3 regions of the Streptomyces sp. NPDC039480 genome follow, and region 3 is predicted to be linked to each of the others. Evidence: riboswitches for the same ligand, from Rfam matches in the RefSeq annotation. Region 3 holds a riboswitch; each other region holds the start of a gene.

Region 1 (5,069 bases), on a different contig from region 3:
CAGACCGTCGTGTCGCGGGAGATCGCGGGCGGCGAGACGGCCGTGGTCACCGTCGGCTCGCTGCAGGCGGGCACGAAGGACAACATCATCCCGGACGAGGCCGAGCTGAAGATCAACATCCGGACGTACACGCCCGAGGTCCGCAGGCGGGTCCTCGCCGCCGTCGAGCGCATCGTCAGGGGCGAGGCGGCCACGGCGGGGGCGGAGCGGGAGCCCGAGATCACGGAGATCGACTCGTTCCCCGTCCTCGACAACGACGCGGCCGCCGTCGAGAGGACGATGGCGGCGATCGGCGCGGTGCTCGGCGAGGACCGGATCCTCGATCCGGGCCCCGTGACCGGCAGCGAGGACGTCGGATACTTCGCGACCTGCGCCGATCGCGAAGTCCCGCTCTGCTACTGGCTGTTCGGCGGCGCCGACCCGGCGGAGGTGGTGGCCGCGCAGCAGGCCGGGACCTTCGAGCGCGACATCCCGTCCAACCACTCGCCGTTCTTCGCCCCGCTGGTCGAGCCGGCCGTCACCACCGGCGTCACGGCGCTGACGACGGCCGCACTCGCCTGGCTCGGGGGTTCAGAGGCAGACCCTCAGCCCTTGTCGCCGCCGTCCTCCAAGTCGCCCTCGGACTCCAGGTAGGCCTGCCGCAGCGCTTCGAGCACCGCCGGGTCCGGCTTGGCCCACATGCCGCGCGACTCCGCCTCCAGAAGGCGCTCCGCGATGCCGTGCAGGGCCCAGGGGTTGGCCTCCTGGAGGAACTGACGGTTCGTCGGGTCCAGGACGTACGTCTCCGTGAGCTTGTCGTACATCCAGTCGGCGACGACGCCCGTCGTGGCGTCGTACCCGAACAAGTAGTCCACGGTGGCGGCGAGTTCGAAGGCTCCCTTGTAGCCGTGGCGGCGCATCGCCTCGATCCACTTGGGGTTGACCACGCGGGCGCGGAAGACGCGGCTCGTCTCCTCCACCAGCGTGCGCGTGCGGACCGTCTCGGGGCGGGTCGAGTCGCCGATGTACGCCTCCGGGGCCGTGCCCCGCAGCGCGCGCACGGTCGCCACCATGCCGCCGTGGTACTGGAAGTAGTCGTCCGAGTCCGCGATGTCGTGCTCGCGGGTGTCCGTGTTCTTCGCGGCGACCGCGATGCGCTTGTACGCGGTCTCCATCTCGGCGCGCGCCGGGCGGCCTTCGAGCCCGCGGCCGTACGCGTAGCCGCCCCACACCGTGTACACCTCGGCGAGGTCCGCGTCGGTGCGCCAGTCGCGGGAGTCGATGAGCTGGAGCAGGCCCGCGCCGTACGTACCCGGACGCGAACCGAAGATGCGGGTGGTGGCCCGGCGCTCGTCGCCGTGCTCGGCCAGGTCGGCCTGGGCGTGGGCGCGTACGTAGTTCTGGTCGGCGGGCTCGTCGAGCGAGGCGGCGAGCCGCACCGCGTCGTCGAGCAGGCCGATGGTGTGCGGGAACGCGTCGCGGAAGAAGCCCGAGATGCGCAGCGTCACATCGATGCGGGGACGGCCCAGCTCCTCGTACGGGATGGCCTCCAGACCCGTGACGCGGCGCGACGCGTCGTCCCAGACCGGGCGGACGCCGAGCAGCGCCATGGCCTCGGCGACGTCGTCGCCCGCGGTGCGCATCGCGCTCGTGCCCCACAGGGAGAGGCCGACGGACGTGGGGTACTCGCCGTTGTCCGTCCTGTACCGCTCGATGAGGGAGTCGGCGAGGGCCTGGCCCGTCTCCCACGCGAGGCGGGACGGGACGGCCTTCGGGTCGACCGAGTAGAAGTTGCGGCCGGTCGGCAGGACGTTGACCAGGCCGCGCAGCGGGGAGCCCGAGGGGCCCGCCGGGACGAAGCCGCCGTTCAGGGCGTGGACGGAGTGGTCGAGCTCGGCGGTGGTGGCCGCGAGGCGCGGCACGACCTCGCGGGCCGCGAACTCCAGGACCGCGGCGACCTGTTCACCCTGGTCGCGGGGGACGGCGGCGAGGTCCCAGTCCGCGTCGTCCATCGCCTGGACCAGCGCGCGGGCCTGCTCCTCGGCCGCGTCGGCGGTGGTGCGCGTCGCCGCGGACTCGTCGAGACCGAGGGCTTCGCGCAGACCGGGCAGGGCGGTCGTGCCGCCCCAGATCTGGCGGGCCCGCAGGATCGCGAGGACGAGGTTGACGCGGTCACCGGCGGCCGGGGCGGTGCCGAGGACGTGCAGGCCGTCGCGGATCTGCGCGTCCTTGATCTCGCAGAGCCAGCCGTCGACGTGCAGCAGGAAGTCGTCGAAGCCGTCGTCGTCCGGACGGTCCTCGAGACCCAGGTCGTGGTCGAGCTTCGCGGCCTGGATGAGCGTCCAGATCTGCGCGCGGATCGCCGGAAGCTTCGCCGGGTCCATGGAGCTGATCTGCGCGTACTCGTCGAGGAGCTGCTCAAGGCGCGCGATGTCGCCGTAGGAGTCGGCGCGTGCCATCGGCGGCACCAGGTGGTCGATGAGCGTGGCGTGCACGCGGCGCTTGGCCTGGGTGCCCTCGCCCGGGTCGTTGACCAGGAAGGGGTAGATCAGCGGCAGGTCGCCGAGCGCGGCGTCGGGGCCGCAGGCGGCGGACAGGCCCGCGTTCTTGCCGGGCAGCCACTCCAGGTTGCCGTGCTTGCCGAGGTGGATCATCGCGTCGGCGCCGAAGCCGCCGTCCGCCGCGGACGCCGCGATCCAGCGGTACGCCGCCAGGTAGTGGTGCGACGGCGGCAGGTCCGGGTCGTGGTAGATCGCGATGGGGTTCTCGCCGAAGCCGCGCGGCGGCTGGATGAGGATGAGCAGGTTGCCGCGGCGCAGGGCGGCGAGCACGATGTCGCCCTCCGGGTCCCCGCCGTTGCCGACCCGCGAGCGGTCCAGGAACATCTCGCCGGGCGGCGGCCCCCAGTGCTGCTCGACCGAGTCCCGCAGCTCCTGCGGGAGCGTCGCGTACCACCGCTTGTAGTCGGCGGCCGGGATGCGCACCGGGTTGGCGGCGAGCTGCTCCTCGGTGAGCCAGTCCTGGTCGTGGCCGCCCGCGTCGATGAGCGCGCGGATCAGCTCGTCGCCGTCGCCGGAGACGAGGCCCGGGATGTCGGCCTCGGGACCGAAGTCGTAGCCCTCGGCGATGAGCCTGCGCAGGAGCGCGACGGCGGACGCGGGGGTGTCGAGGCCGACCGCGTTGCCGATGCGGGAGTGCTTGGTCGGGTACGCGGAAAGCACCAGCGCGAGGCGCTTGTCGGCGGCCGGGATGTGCTTCAGGCGCGCGTGCCGCACGGCGATGCCGGCGACCCGGGCCGCCCGCTCGGCGTCGGCCACGTACGCGGGAAGGCCGTCCTCGTCGATCTCCTTGAAGGAGAAGGGGACCGTGATGAGGCGCCCGTCGAACTCGGGCACCGCGATCTGGCTCGCGGCGTCCAGCGGCGAGACGCCCTCGTCGTTCTCCTCCCACGCGGAGCGCGACCCGGTCAGGCAGAGCGCCTGGAGGATCGGTACGTCGAGGCCGGTCAGCGCGCCCGCGTCCCACGACTCGTCGTCGCCGCCGGCCGACGCCTCGGCGGGCTTGGTGCCGCCCGCCGCGAGGACCGTCGTCACGATGGCGTCGGCGGCGCGCAGCTCGTCGATCAGCTCGGGCTCGGGGGCGCGCAGCGAAGCCACGTACAGCGGCATGGCGCGGGCGCCCGCGTCCTCGATCGCGCCGCACAGCGCGTCCACGAAGGCGGTGTTGCCGCTCATGTGGTGGGCGCGGTAGTAGAGCACCGCGACGGTCGGGCCGTCGGTGCCTTCCGTGCGGGCGGTGCGCTCCAGCGGGCCCCAGGAGGGGGCGGCGGCGGGCGGCTCGAAGCCGTGGCCGGTGAGCAGCACGGTGTCGGAGAGGAAGCGGGCCAGCTGCTCCAGGTTGGCGGGGCCGCCGTGCGCGAGGTAGGCGTGCGCCTCGGCGGCGATGCCGATCGGCACGGTCGACGAGGCCATCAACTGGGCGTCGGGCGCCTGTTCGCCGGTGAGCACGACGACCGGGAGGCCGGTGGCGATGAGCTGGTCCAGGCCGTCCTGCCAGGCGCGGACGCCGCCGAGGAGGCGTACGACGACGAGGTCGACGCCGTCGAGCAGGGCGGGCAGCCCGTCGAGGTCCAGGCGGGACGGGTTGGCGAACCGGTAGTCGACGGGGCCACCCGCCGCGCGGGCGCTGAGCAGGTCGGTGTCGGAGGTCGACAACAGCAGAAGCATGCGGGCGCAGGCCTTCCTCGGGGTGTCCGCGCCCCGGGTGGTCGTATGGACGGCAGGAGTTCCTGGCTCACCCCACGCGGGTGGGGCTCACAGTGGCGGGACCGCGCCGGATTCGCACCGGGCTTCCTCCCTCGGGTCCTGGTGGACCCACGCCGTCGCTGGCGTCGGCGGACCTGGAAGCCCGCCGCCTGCATAGTAAGTCCTGCCCGCCGCCGATGGGGCGGCCACCTGCCAGGACGGTCCGTCTCGGGAGGCGACCGGCCGGATCCGCGTGGGTATGCTCGCCGCCATGCCGCCCACCCGAGCACCATCCCCAGACCAGGGCGAATCCCTCATACGTGACCGGGGTGACGCCTGCCCCGGAGCCCTCCGTCTGCACCTCGCGGACGACGGGCGCCTCGCCCGACTCCGGCTGCCCGGGGGCCTTCTGACGGGGCATCAGGTAGCTGTGCTGGCAGCCGTGGCGGAGCGTCTGGCGGACGGGAACCTCAGCGTCACCTCACGCGGCAACATCGAGCTGCGCGGCCTCGGCGACGCGTGCGGCGGCGAACTCTCCCGGCTGCTCGCGGACGCCGGCCTGCTGCCCTCCGAGCGCCACGAGCGGGTGCGGAACGTGGTGGCGTCCCCGCTCGCGGGAACCGACGGACTCGGCCACGCCGACGTGCAGTTGTGGGCCCGCGAGCTGGACCGGCTCCTCTGCGCCGAGGAGTGGACGACGGCGCTCTCCGGCCGCTTCCTGTTCGCCCTCGACGACGGCCGCGGGGATGTGGCCGGGCTCGGCGGCGATGTGACCTTGATCGCAGAATCGGGCGGGACCGCGGTCGTACGTCTCGGGGGGCACGCCTTCCGGGTCGCCGGGGCCGA
Region 2 (5,069 bases), on a different contig from region 3:
AACGGCGTCGCCCTCGCGGTCTTCATCTTCTTCTTCCTCGCGGTCACGGTCATGGGCTTCCTCGCGGCCCGCTGGCGCAAGGCCGAGAACGACCAGAGCCTGGACGAATGGGGCCTCGGCGGACGGTCGTTCGGCACCTGGGTCACCTGGTTCCTGCTCGGCGGCGACCTCTACACCGCCTACACCTTCGTGGCCGTCCCCGCGGCGATCTACGCGGCGGGCGCGGCCGGCTTCTTCGCCGTGCCGTACACGATCCTCGTCTACCCGCTGATCTTCACCTTCCTGCCGCGCCTGTGGTCGGTCTCGCACAAGCACGGCTATGTGACCACCTCCGACTTCGTGCGCGGACGCTTCGGCTCCAAGGGGCTCTCGCTGGCCGTCGCGGTCACCGGCATCCTCGCCACGATGCCGTACATCGCGCTCCAGCTGGTCGGCATCCAGGCCGTCCTCGACGTCATGGGGATCGGCGGCGGTCCCGACACCAACTGGTTCATCAAGGACCTGCCGCTCCTGATCGCGTTCGCCGTGCTCGCCGCGTACACGTACTCGTCGGGGCTGCGCGCGCCCGCGCTGATCGCGTTCGTGAAGGACGGTCTGATCTACCTCGTCATCGTCGTCGCGATCATCTACATACCGATCAAGCTCGGCGGCTTCGACGACATCTTCGCCAAGGCGGGCGAGGCGTTCTCGCAGACCAACCCGGCGACCGACAAGCCGCGCGGCGCGCTCGCACCGCCCGAGGCCGGTCAGTGGACGTACGCGACCCTGGCGCTCGGCTCGGCCCTCGCGCTCTTCATGTACCCGCACTCGATCACGGCGACGCTCTCCTCCAAGAGCCGGAACGTGATCCGCCGCAACACCACGATCCTGCCCCTGTACTCCCTGATGCTGGGCCTGCTCGCGCTGCTCGGCTTCATGGCGATCGCGGCCGGGGTGAAGGTCGAGAACGGCCAGCTGGCGATCCCGCAGCTCTTCGAGAACATGTTCCCCGACTGGTTCACGGGCGTCGCCTTCGCCGCGATCGGCATCGGCGCGCTCGTGCCTGCCGCCATCATGTCCATCGCAGCCGCGAACCTCTTCACCCGCAACATCTACAAGGACTTCATCAAGCCGGACGCGACGCCCGCGCAGGAGACCAAGGTCTCCAAGCTCGTCTCGCTCATGGTGAAGGTGGGCGCCCTCGTCTTCGTCCTCGGCATGGACAAGACCGTCGCGATCAACTTCCAGCTCCTGGGCGGCATCTGGATCCTGCAGACGATGCCCGCGCTGGTCGGCGGCCTGTTCACCCGGTGGTTCCACCGCTGGGCGCTGCTCGCGGGCTGGGCGGTCGGCATGGTCTACGGCACGCTCGCCGCGTACGGCGTCGCCTCGCCCACGCAGAAACACTTCGGCGGCTCGTCCGACACGATCCCGGGCATCGGCGAGATCGGCTACATCGGCCTCACCGCGTTCGTCCTGAACGTGGTCGTGACCGTCGTCCTCACCTTCGTCCTGAAGGCGCTGAAGGCGCCCGAGGGCATCGACGAGACGTCGCCGGAGGACTACACGGCGGACGCCGGCGACCCCGGCGTCGTCCAGGAACTGCCGAAGGCGACAGCGGGCGCCGGGCACTGATCCGCACCACCGCGCACGCGACTCGGGCCGCCGGAAAAAACCGGCGGCCCTTTGTCGTACCCGTGTTGCACACTGCGCCCATGGATTTCACGATCAGCATCAGAGAGGCACGACCCGAGGACTACGAGACCATCGGCGAGCTCACCGCGCAGGCCTATCTCTCCGAGGGGCACCTGGACTTCGGCGCGGAGGACCCCTATCTCACGGTGCTGCGCGACGTGCCGGCGCGGGCGGCGGCGGCCGAGGTCCTGGTGGCCGCGGCGGACGGGCAGGTGCTCGGCTGCGTCACCTACGTGCCGGCCGGCGGCCCGATGGCCGACATCGCGCGGGACAACGAGGCGGAGATCCGCATGCTGGCCGTCTCCCCCGAGACGCGGGGCCGGGGCGTGGGCGAGACGCTCGTACGGGAGTGCGTGCGACGCGCCGAGGAGGCGGGCCGCGGCGCGCTCGTCCTGTCCACGCAGAGGTCCATGCACGCCGCCCACCGGCTGTACGAGCGCCTCGGCTTCGTGCGGACGCCCGAGCGCGACTGGAGGCCGATCGAGACGGTGCCACTGCTGACGTACGCATTGAAACTCTAGTCACCGCCCCCGCAAGCCGACACAAGATGTGGGCCTGCTTCAAGAGCGCGGCACAAGATGTATGCTCATGCTCGCTGTCGCCGCAGGGGAATCCGGTGCAAGTCCGGAACTGTCCCGCAACGGTAGACGTGTACGCATTTGTCGTACGCGGAGTCCGAAGACCTGCCGGCAGTGCACCCGTGCCGTCCGGCCCGGGTGCCGACCGTCCGGGCCTCGTGGAATGGGCCGGTGGACGCGGTACGCCGCCCTGCCCGGGTGCGCCCGTGTGTGCCGTCCTCTCCCCCAGGCCCAGAGCCGAGCGAGGGAGAGCTCCACGTGACCATCGCGCCTGCCGAACCTGCGTCAGCGCTGTCACAGTCGACCGCCGAGGGTACCGAAGGCACCGACGGACCGGGGGCCGCGCTGCTGCGGACCCTGACCGACCTCACCGCCGACCTCCCCGACACCGACCCCGGCCGGGTCGCCGCCGCCGCGCTGCGCGGCCGGTCGGCCAGAGCCGACGAGTCGGAGCTGCGCGAGCTGGCGACCGAGGCGGCCGCGGGGCTCATCTCGGAGGACCCGGCCTACTCCCGGCTCGCCGCCCGGCTGCTCACCCTCTCCATCACCGCCGAGGCCGCGTCGCAGGGCGTGCGCTCCTTCACCGAGTCGATCGCCGTCGGCCACCGCGAGGGCCTGATCGCCGACCGCACGGCGTCCTTCGTCACCGAACACGCGGCCCGGCTCGACGCGCTCGTGGAGGCCGCGCTCGCCGACGGCGCCGACCTCCGCTTCGAGTACTTCGGCCTGCGCACCCTGCACAGCCGCTATCTGCTGCGCCACCCCATCACCCGGCAGGTCATCGAGACGCCGCAGCACTTCATGCTGCGCGTGGCGAGCGGCCTCGCGGAGGACGGCAGCGCACGCGCGCTCGACGAAGTGGCCGCGCTGTACCGCCTGATGAGCCGCCTGGACTACCTGCCGTCCTCGCCGACGCTCTTCAACTCCGGCACCCGCCACCCGCAGATGTCGTCCTGCTACCTCCTCGACTCCCCGCTGGACGAGCTCGACTCGATCTACGACCGCTACCACCAGGTCGCGCGGCTCTCCAAGCACGCGGGCGGCATCGGCCTCTCGTACTCCCGCATCCGCTCCCGGGGTTCGCTGATCCGCGGGACGAACGGGCACTCGAACGGCATCGTGCCGTTCCTGAAGACCCTGGACGCCTCGGTCGCCGCCGTGAACCAGGGCGGCCGGCGCAAGGGCGCGGCCGCGGTCTACCTGGAGACCTGGCACTCCGACATCGAGGAGTTCCTGGAGCTGCGCGACAACACGGGTGAGGACCAGCGGCGCACGCACAACCTCAACCTCGCGCACTGGATCCCCGACGAGTTCATGCGCCGGGTCGCCGCCGACCAGCAGTGGTCGCTGTTCTCGCCGTCCGACGTGCCCGAGCTCGTCGACCTGTGGGGCGAGGAGTTCGACGCCGCCTACCGCGCCGCCGAGGCCGCCGGGCTCGCGAAGAAGACCATGTCGGCCCGTGACCTGTACGGCCGCATGATGCGCACCCTCGCGCAGACCGGCAACGGCTGGATGACGTTCAAGGACGCCGCCAACCGCACCGCCAACCAGACGGCGGAGCCCGGCCACACCGTGCACTCCTCGAACCTCTGCACGGAGATCCTGGAGGTGACGGACGACGGGGAGACGGCCGTCTGCAACCTCGGCTCGGTGAACCTCGGCGCGTTCGTGGACCAGGAGGCGGGTGACATCGACTGGGAGCGGCTCGACGAGACCGTCCGCACCGCCGTCACCTTCCTCGACCGCGTCGTCGACATCAACTTCTACCCGACCGAGCAGGCCGGCCGCTCCAACGCCAAGTGGCGCCCGGTGGGCCTCGGCGCGATGGGCCTCCAGGACGTCTTCTTCCAGCTGAAGCTGCCCTTCGACTCCCCCGAGGCCCGCGCCCTCTCCACCCGCATCGCCGAGCGGATCATGCTCGCCGCGTACGAGGCCTCCGCGGACCTCGCCGAGCGCAACGGCCCCCTCCCCGCCTGGGAGAAGACCCGCACGGCCCGCGGTGTCCTGCACCCCGACCACTACGGCGTCGAGCTGACCTGGCCCGAGCGCTGGGCGGCCCTGCGGGAACGTATCGCCACCACCGGCATGCGCAACTCGCTGCTGCTCGCCATCGCGCCGACCGCGACCATCGCGTCCATCGCGGGCGTCTACGAGTGCATCGAGCCGCAGGTCTCCAACCTCTTCAAGCGCGAGACGCTGTCCGGCGAGTTCCTCCAGGTCAACGCCTATCTGGTGGAGGAGCTGAAGCGGCTCGGCGTCTGGGACGCGCAGACCCGCGAGGCGCTGCGCGAGGCCAACGGCTCGGTGCAGGGCTTCAGCTGGATCCCCGCGGACGTGCGGGCGCTGTACCGCACGGCGTGGGAGATCCCGCAGCGCGGCCTGATCGACATGGCCGCGGCCCGCACCCCGTTCCTCGACCAGGCGCAGTCCCTGAACCTGTTCCTGGAGACGCCGACCATCGGCAAGCTCTCCTCGATGTACGCGTACGCCTGGCAGTCGGGCCTGAAGACCACGTACTACCTGCGCTCGCGCCCCGCCACCCGCATCGCCCGCGCCGCCGGCGGCTCCCAGACCGCCACCGCCGCCCCCGTCCCCGCGCAGGCCACGGCCGAGGAAGCCGTCGCCTGCTCCCTGGAAAACCCCGAGTCCTGCGAGGCCTGCCAGTAATGAGCTCCACCACCAACGCCGAGAAGAACCTCCTCGACCCGGGCTTCGAGCTGACCCTGCGCCCCATGCGCTACCCGGACTTCTACGAGCGCTACCGGGACGCGATCAAGAACACCTGGACCGTCGAGGAGGTCGACCTCCACTCGGACG
Region 3 (5,069 bases):
CATTCACAAGGCCGGCCCCAGCCTCATCCTGGCGTACGCCATCGCGGGCCTCGTCATCTTCTTCATCATGCGGGCGCTCGGCGAGCTCCTCATGTACCGGCCCGTGTCCGGCTCCTTCTCGGAGTACGCCCGTGAGTTCATGGGCCCGTTCTTCGGATTCGTGACCGGCTGGACGTACTGGCTCTTCTGGGTCGTCACCGGCATCACGGAAGTGACCGCGGCCGCCCAGTACATGCAGTACTGGACACACAACTCCGTCCCGCAATGGGCGTACGCGCTGATCTTCACGGTCATCCTGTACGGCGCGAACCTCATCTCCGTGAAGCTCTTCGGCGAGCTGGAGTTCTGGTTCTCGATGGTCAAGGTCACCGCCATCATCGGCATGATCCTGATCTGCATCGGCATCCTCACCATCGGCTTCTCCGACGCCGGTGACACCGCGACCGTGGCCCACCTGTGGAACCAGGGCGGCTTCTTCCCGAACGGCATCGGCTCCACGCTGATGACGCTCCAGATCGTGATGTTCGCCTTCCTCGCCGTCGAGCTCGTCGGCGTCACCGCGGGCGAGTCCAAGGACCCGAAGACCGTCCTGCCCAAGGCCATCAACACCGTGCCGTGGCGCATCGCCGTCTTCTACGTCGGCGCGCTCATCATGATCCTGTCGGTCGTGCCGTGGACGCACTTCCAGCCCGGCGTCTCGCCGTTCGTCGCGGCCTTCGAGAAGATGGGCCTCGGCGTCGGCGCCGCGATCGTGAACTTCGTGGTGCTCACCGCCGCGCTCTCCTCCTGCAACTCCGGCATGTACTCCACCGGCCGCATGCTGCGCGACCTGGCGATGAACGGCCAGGGCCCGAAGTTCTTCACCAAGCTCACGAAGAACGGCCTGCCGCTGATCGGCACCACGGCCTCCGCCGCGTTCATGCTGGTCGGCGTCTGGATCAACTACCAGTGGCCGGGCGAGGCGTTCAACTACGTCGTCTCCTTCGCGACCATCTCCGGCATGTGGGCCTGGATCATGATCCTGGCCTGCCAGATCCGCTACCGCCGCAAGGCCGACCGCGGCGAGCTGCCGCAGTCCACCTTCCGGGCCCCGGGCGCCCCGTACACCAGCTGGTTCGCCCTCCTCTTCATCGGCATGGTCATCGTGATGATGGGCGTCGACAAGGACGCGCGGATCTCGCTGTACGCCGCTCCGGTCTGGGCCGCGATCCTCGGCGTCTCCTACCTGGTGCTCAAGAGCCGCAACCCGCAGGCCGCGGCGTTCAACAAGCGGAAGATCGGCCTCTCCGAGGACGCCTCCGCGGGTGCCTCCGACGGCGACCGCCTCTCCAAGGACTGACCGCCTCTCCAAGGCCGACCGCCAGGACTGACCGGCTCCCCAAGGCCGCTGTCCAGCATTCGGGCCCTCGCGTACCACACTCCGGTACGCGAGGGCCCCTCTGCTTATCCTGGCGCCATGCTGACCATCACCCAGGCCCTCCACGACCAGATCGTCGCGCACGCGCGCCAGGACCACCCCGACGAGGCGTGCGGCATGGTCGCGGGCCCGGCGGGCACCGGCCGCCCCGAGCGGTTCATCCCGATGCTCAACGCCGCGCGCTCGCCCACGTTCTACGAGTTCGACTCGGGCGACCTGCTCAAGCTCTACCGCGATCTCGACGACCGCGACGAGGAGCCGGTGATCATCTACCACTCGCACACGGCGACCGAGGCCTACCCCTCGCGCACCGACATCACGTACGCCAACGAGCCCGGCGCCCACTACGTCCTGGTCTCCACGGCGGACACCGACGACGCCGGCCCCTTCCAGTTCCGCTCGTACCGGATCGTCGACGGCGAGGTCACCGAGGAAGAGGTAAAGGTCGTACAGGCATACTGAGCTTTACTCATGAGGGCGGCAGGACCCAGGAAGCCGGTGCGAATCCGGCACGGTCCCGCCACTGTGACCCCGCCCCACCGGCACACGCCGGCCGGAGCGGGGGAGTCAGGAACTGACCTGCCGCCTTCCTCCACACGACGCAGGGGACGCGGAAATCCCCTGGAGGAGGCAGTTCAGCCATGTCCCGACCGATACGTGCCCTGGCCGCCGCGGCCCTGCTCGTCCCGCTCGCCGCGTGCTCCTCGTCCGGCTCCGGCGGTGACAGCAAGCCCGCGGCCAAGGCCGCCGGATTCCCGTACACCGTCACCAACTGCGGTGTGAAGACGACGTACGACGCACCACCGAAGCGCGCCGTCACCATGAACCAGCACACCACCGAAGTGATGCTGGAACTCGGCCTGAAGGACCACATCGCCGGCACCGCCTACCTCGACGACAAGGTCCTCCCGAAGTATGAGAAGGCCTACAAGTCGCTCCCGGTGCTCGCCAAGGAGTACCCCTCCTACGAGAAGCTGCTCTCCGCCAACCCCGACTTCGTCTACGGCGGCTACGCCAGCGCCTTCCTCGCCGGCGACGGCCGCAGCCGCTCGGCACTCGCCAAGTCCGGCATCGAGAGCCGCCTCAACGTCGAGGGCTGCGCCAAGAAGCCCGTCTCCATGGACGACGTCTACCGCGAGGTCCGCGAGGTCGGCGCCACCTTCGGGGTGCGGGCCCGCGCCGACCGCTGGGTGAAGGGCGCCCAGCGCGAACTGGCCGCCACCGCCGACAAGTCCAAGGACAAGAAGCCGCTCTCCGTCTTCGTCTACGACAGCGGCGACAAGACGGCGTTCACCGCGGGCGGCCAGGGCATCGGCAACGACATCATCGAGCGGGCGGGCGGCCGCAACATCTTCGCCCACGTCGACAAGTCCTTCAGCGACGCCTCCTGGGAATCGGTCGTCGAGCGCAGGCCCGAGGCCATCCTGATCCTCGACTACGGCGCCACGACGGTCGCCCAGAAGAAGAAGCGCCTCCTGGAGGACCCGGTCCTCAAGGACGTCCCAGCCGTCAAGAACAAGCGCTTCGCGGTCCTGCGCCTCTCGGACGTGGTCACGGGCGTACGAGCACCCGAGGCGGTGAGGAAGCTGGCGGCACAGCTGTGAAGCGCCTGCGCTACGCCACGGTCATGACGACCCTCTGCGCGGCCCTCGCGGTGGCGCTCGTGGCCGGTCTCGCCCTCGGCTCCGTCCGCATCCCCACCGCCGACGTCCTGGACATCCTCACGGGCCGCGCGGAACCCTCCCCGTTTCGCACCATCGTGCTGGACGTCCGCATGCCCAGAGTCCTGCTCGGAGCGACCGTGGGCGCCGGGCTCGCGGTCATCGGCACCGTCCTGCAGGCCCTCGTCCGCAACCCCCTCGCCGACCCGTTCCTGCTCGGCGTCTCCTCGGGCGCCTCCGTCGGCGCGGTCTGCGCGATCGTGCTCGGCAGCGTCTTCGGCCTCGGCGCGGCCCTGTCCACCACCGTCACGATCCCGGCCGCCTCCTTCGTGGGCGCGCTGCTCTCCCTCGTCCTCGTCTACGCCCTGGCCCGCGGCGGCGGCAGCTTCGCCACCGGGCGCCTGATCCTCGCCGGCGTCGCCGTCTCGTACATCCTGACCGCGCTGACCAGCCTCATCCTCGTCACCGCCGACAGCGCGGACCACCTCAGCGAAGTCCTGTACTGGACGCTGGGCGGCCTCGGCAGCGCCCGCTGGGACATGCTCGCCCTGCCCTGCGCCACCCTCGCCGTCGGCACGGCCCTCCTGGTCTCCATGGCCCGGCCCCTCGACCTGCTCCTCGCCGGGGAGGAGGGCGCCACCGTCCTCGGCCTGCACGCCTCCCGTTTCCGCGCCGGCGTCTTCGTCCTCGCCTCGCTCCTGACCGGCGTCCTCGTCGCGTACAGCGGAGCCATCGGCTTCGTCGGCCTGATGGTGCCGCACGCCGCCCGCATGCTGGTCGGCGCCGCGCACCGCGCGCTGCTCCCGGTGGTGGCGCTGATGGGCGCGGTGTTCCTGGTCGTCGCCGACCTCGCCGCACGCACCGTCGCCGCGCCGCAGGACGTCCCCGTCGGCGTGCTCACCGCGCTGACCGGCGGCCCGTTCTTCCTGTGGCTGCTGCGGCGGCGTACCGAAGGAGTCCCGGCATGACCGGCGAGCTGCGCACGCAGGCCCTCTCGTACGAGATCGACGGCAGACGGCTCGTCGACGCCGTCGACCTCACCGCAGCGCCCGGCGAGACCGTCGGCGTCGTCGGCCCCAACGGCAGCGGCAAGACGACGCTGCTCCGCTGCGTCTACGGCACGCTGCGCCCCACCGCGGGCCACGCCCTCCTCGACGGCGACGACCTGCACACGATGACCCCGAAGGCCCGCGCCCGGCGCCTGGCCACCGTGCCGCAGGACGGGCAGGCGGCGTTCGAGCTGACCGTCCGGCAGGTGGTCGCGATGGGCCGCTCCCCGCACAAGCGGTTCTGGGAGGCGGACACGGCGGCCGACGAGGAACTCGTCACGGCGGCCCTCGCCCGCGTCGGCGTCGAGGAGCTCGCCGACCGCGCGTTCCCCTCCCTGTCCGGCGGCGAGCGCCAGCGCGCCCTGGTGGCCCGCGCCCTGGTGCAGCAGCCCACCCTCGTCGTCCTCGACGAGCCCACCAACCACCTCGACATCCGCTACCAGCTCGAAATCCTCTCCTTCGTGCGCGACTTGGGCACGACGAACCTGCTGGCCCTGCACGACCTGAACCTCGCGGCGTACTACTGCGACCGCCTCTACGTCCTCGACGGCGGCCGCCTCGTCGCCTCCGGGGCGCCCAAGGAGGTCCTCACCGCCGAGCTGCTCGCCACCGTGTACGGCGTGACGGCCGAGGTCAGCACGCATCCGCTGACCGGTGCCCCGACCGTCGTCTATCTGCCGCCGCCCGCATCCTGAACGGTTTCCGTCCAGCAGGTGAGATCACATTCCGGGATCCGGACCGGGAATCGATACGATGACCGCATGGTTCCCCATGACGTGAGCGAAGAGACGCCGAGCGCACCCCTGCTGCTCGTCGCGCGGCTGCACGTCGACCTGTGCCGCCTCGCCAGCGCGATCTGTTCCCGCTGAACCGATCCGCCGCCCGGCCTTGGGCCGCGGCGCCGCACCCCGTACCCGGGCGCACCCCCGCGTACGCCACGCA

What was found. A riboswitch is a leader RNA that binds a small molecule or an ion and turns the genes downstream of it on or off. The one in region 3 is predicted to bind cobalamin.
Region 1: it holds a riboswitch for cobalamin, as region 3 does, so the genes downstream of both, cobN (cobaltochelatase subunit CobN) here and ACZ56E_RS24330 (ABC transporter substrate-binding protein) in region 3, are expected to answer to the same signal.
Region 2: it holds a riboswitch for cobalamin, as region 3 does, so the genes downstream of both, ACZ56E_RS09560 (ribonucleoside-diphosphate reductase subunit alpha) here and ACZ56E_RS24330 (ABC transporter substrate-binding protein) in region 3, are expected to answer to the same signal.

The regions. Positions count from the first base shown of each region.
Region 1 is NZ_JBVITX010000004.1:213,944-219,012, forward strand. It holds gene ACZ56E_RS14925 (amidohydrolase) at 1-633, shown strand, start outside; gene cobN (cobaltochelatase subunit CobN) at 585-4,205, opposite strand; cobalamin riboswitch at 4,247-4,370, opposite strand; gene ACZ56E_RS14935 (cobalamin biosynthesis protein CobG) at 4,495-5,069, shown strand, end outside.
Region 2 is NZ_JBVITX010000002.1:768,079-773,147, reverse strand. It holds gene mctP (monocarboxylate uptake permease MctP) at 1-1,614, shown strand, start outside; gene ACZ56E_RS09565 (GNAT family N-acetyltransferase) at 1,695-2,195, shown strand; cobalamin riboswitch at 2,257-2,379, shown strand; gene ACZ56E_RS09560 (ribonucleoside-diphosphate reductase subunit alpha) at 2,511-4,919, shown strand; gene ACZ56E_RS09555 (ribonucleotide-diphosphate reductase subunit beta) at 4,919-5,069, shown strand, end outside.
Region 3 is NZ_JBVITX010000008.1:31,276-36,344, forward strand. It holds gene ACZ56E_RS24320 (amino acid permease) at 1-1,339, shown strand, start outside; gene ACZ56E_RS24325 (M67 family metallopeptidase) at 1,457-1,879, shown strand; cobalamin riboswitch at 1,883-2,014, shown strand; gene ACZ56E_RS24330 (ABC transporter substrate-binding protein) at 2,059-3,021, shown strand; gene ACZ56E_RS24335 (FecCD family ABC transporter permease) at 3,045-4,046, shown strand; gene ACZ56E_RS24340 (ABC transporter ATP-binding protein) at 4,043-4,822, shown strand; gene ACZ56E_RS24345 (putative leader peptide) at 4,889-4,996, shown strand.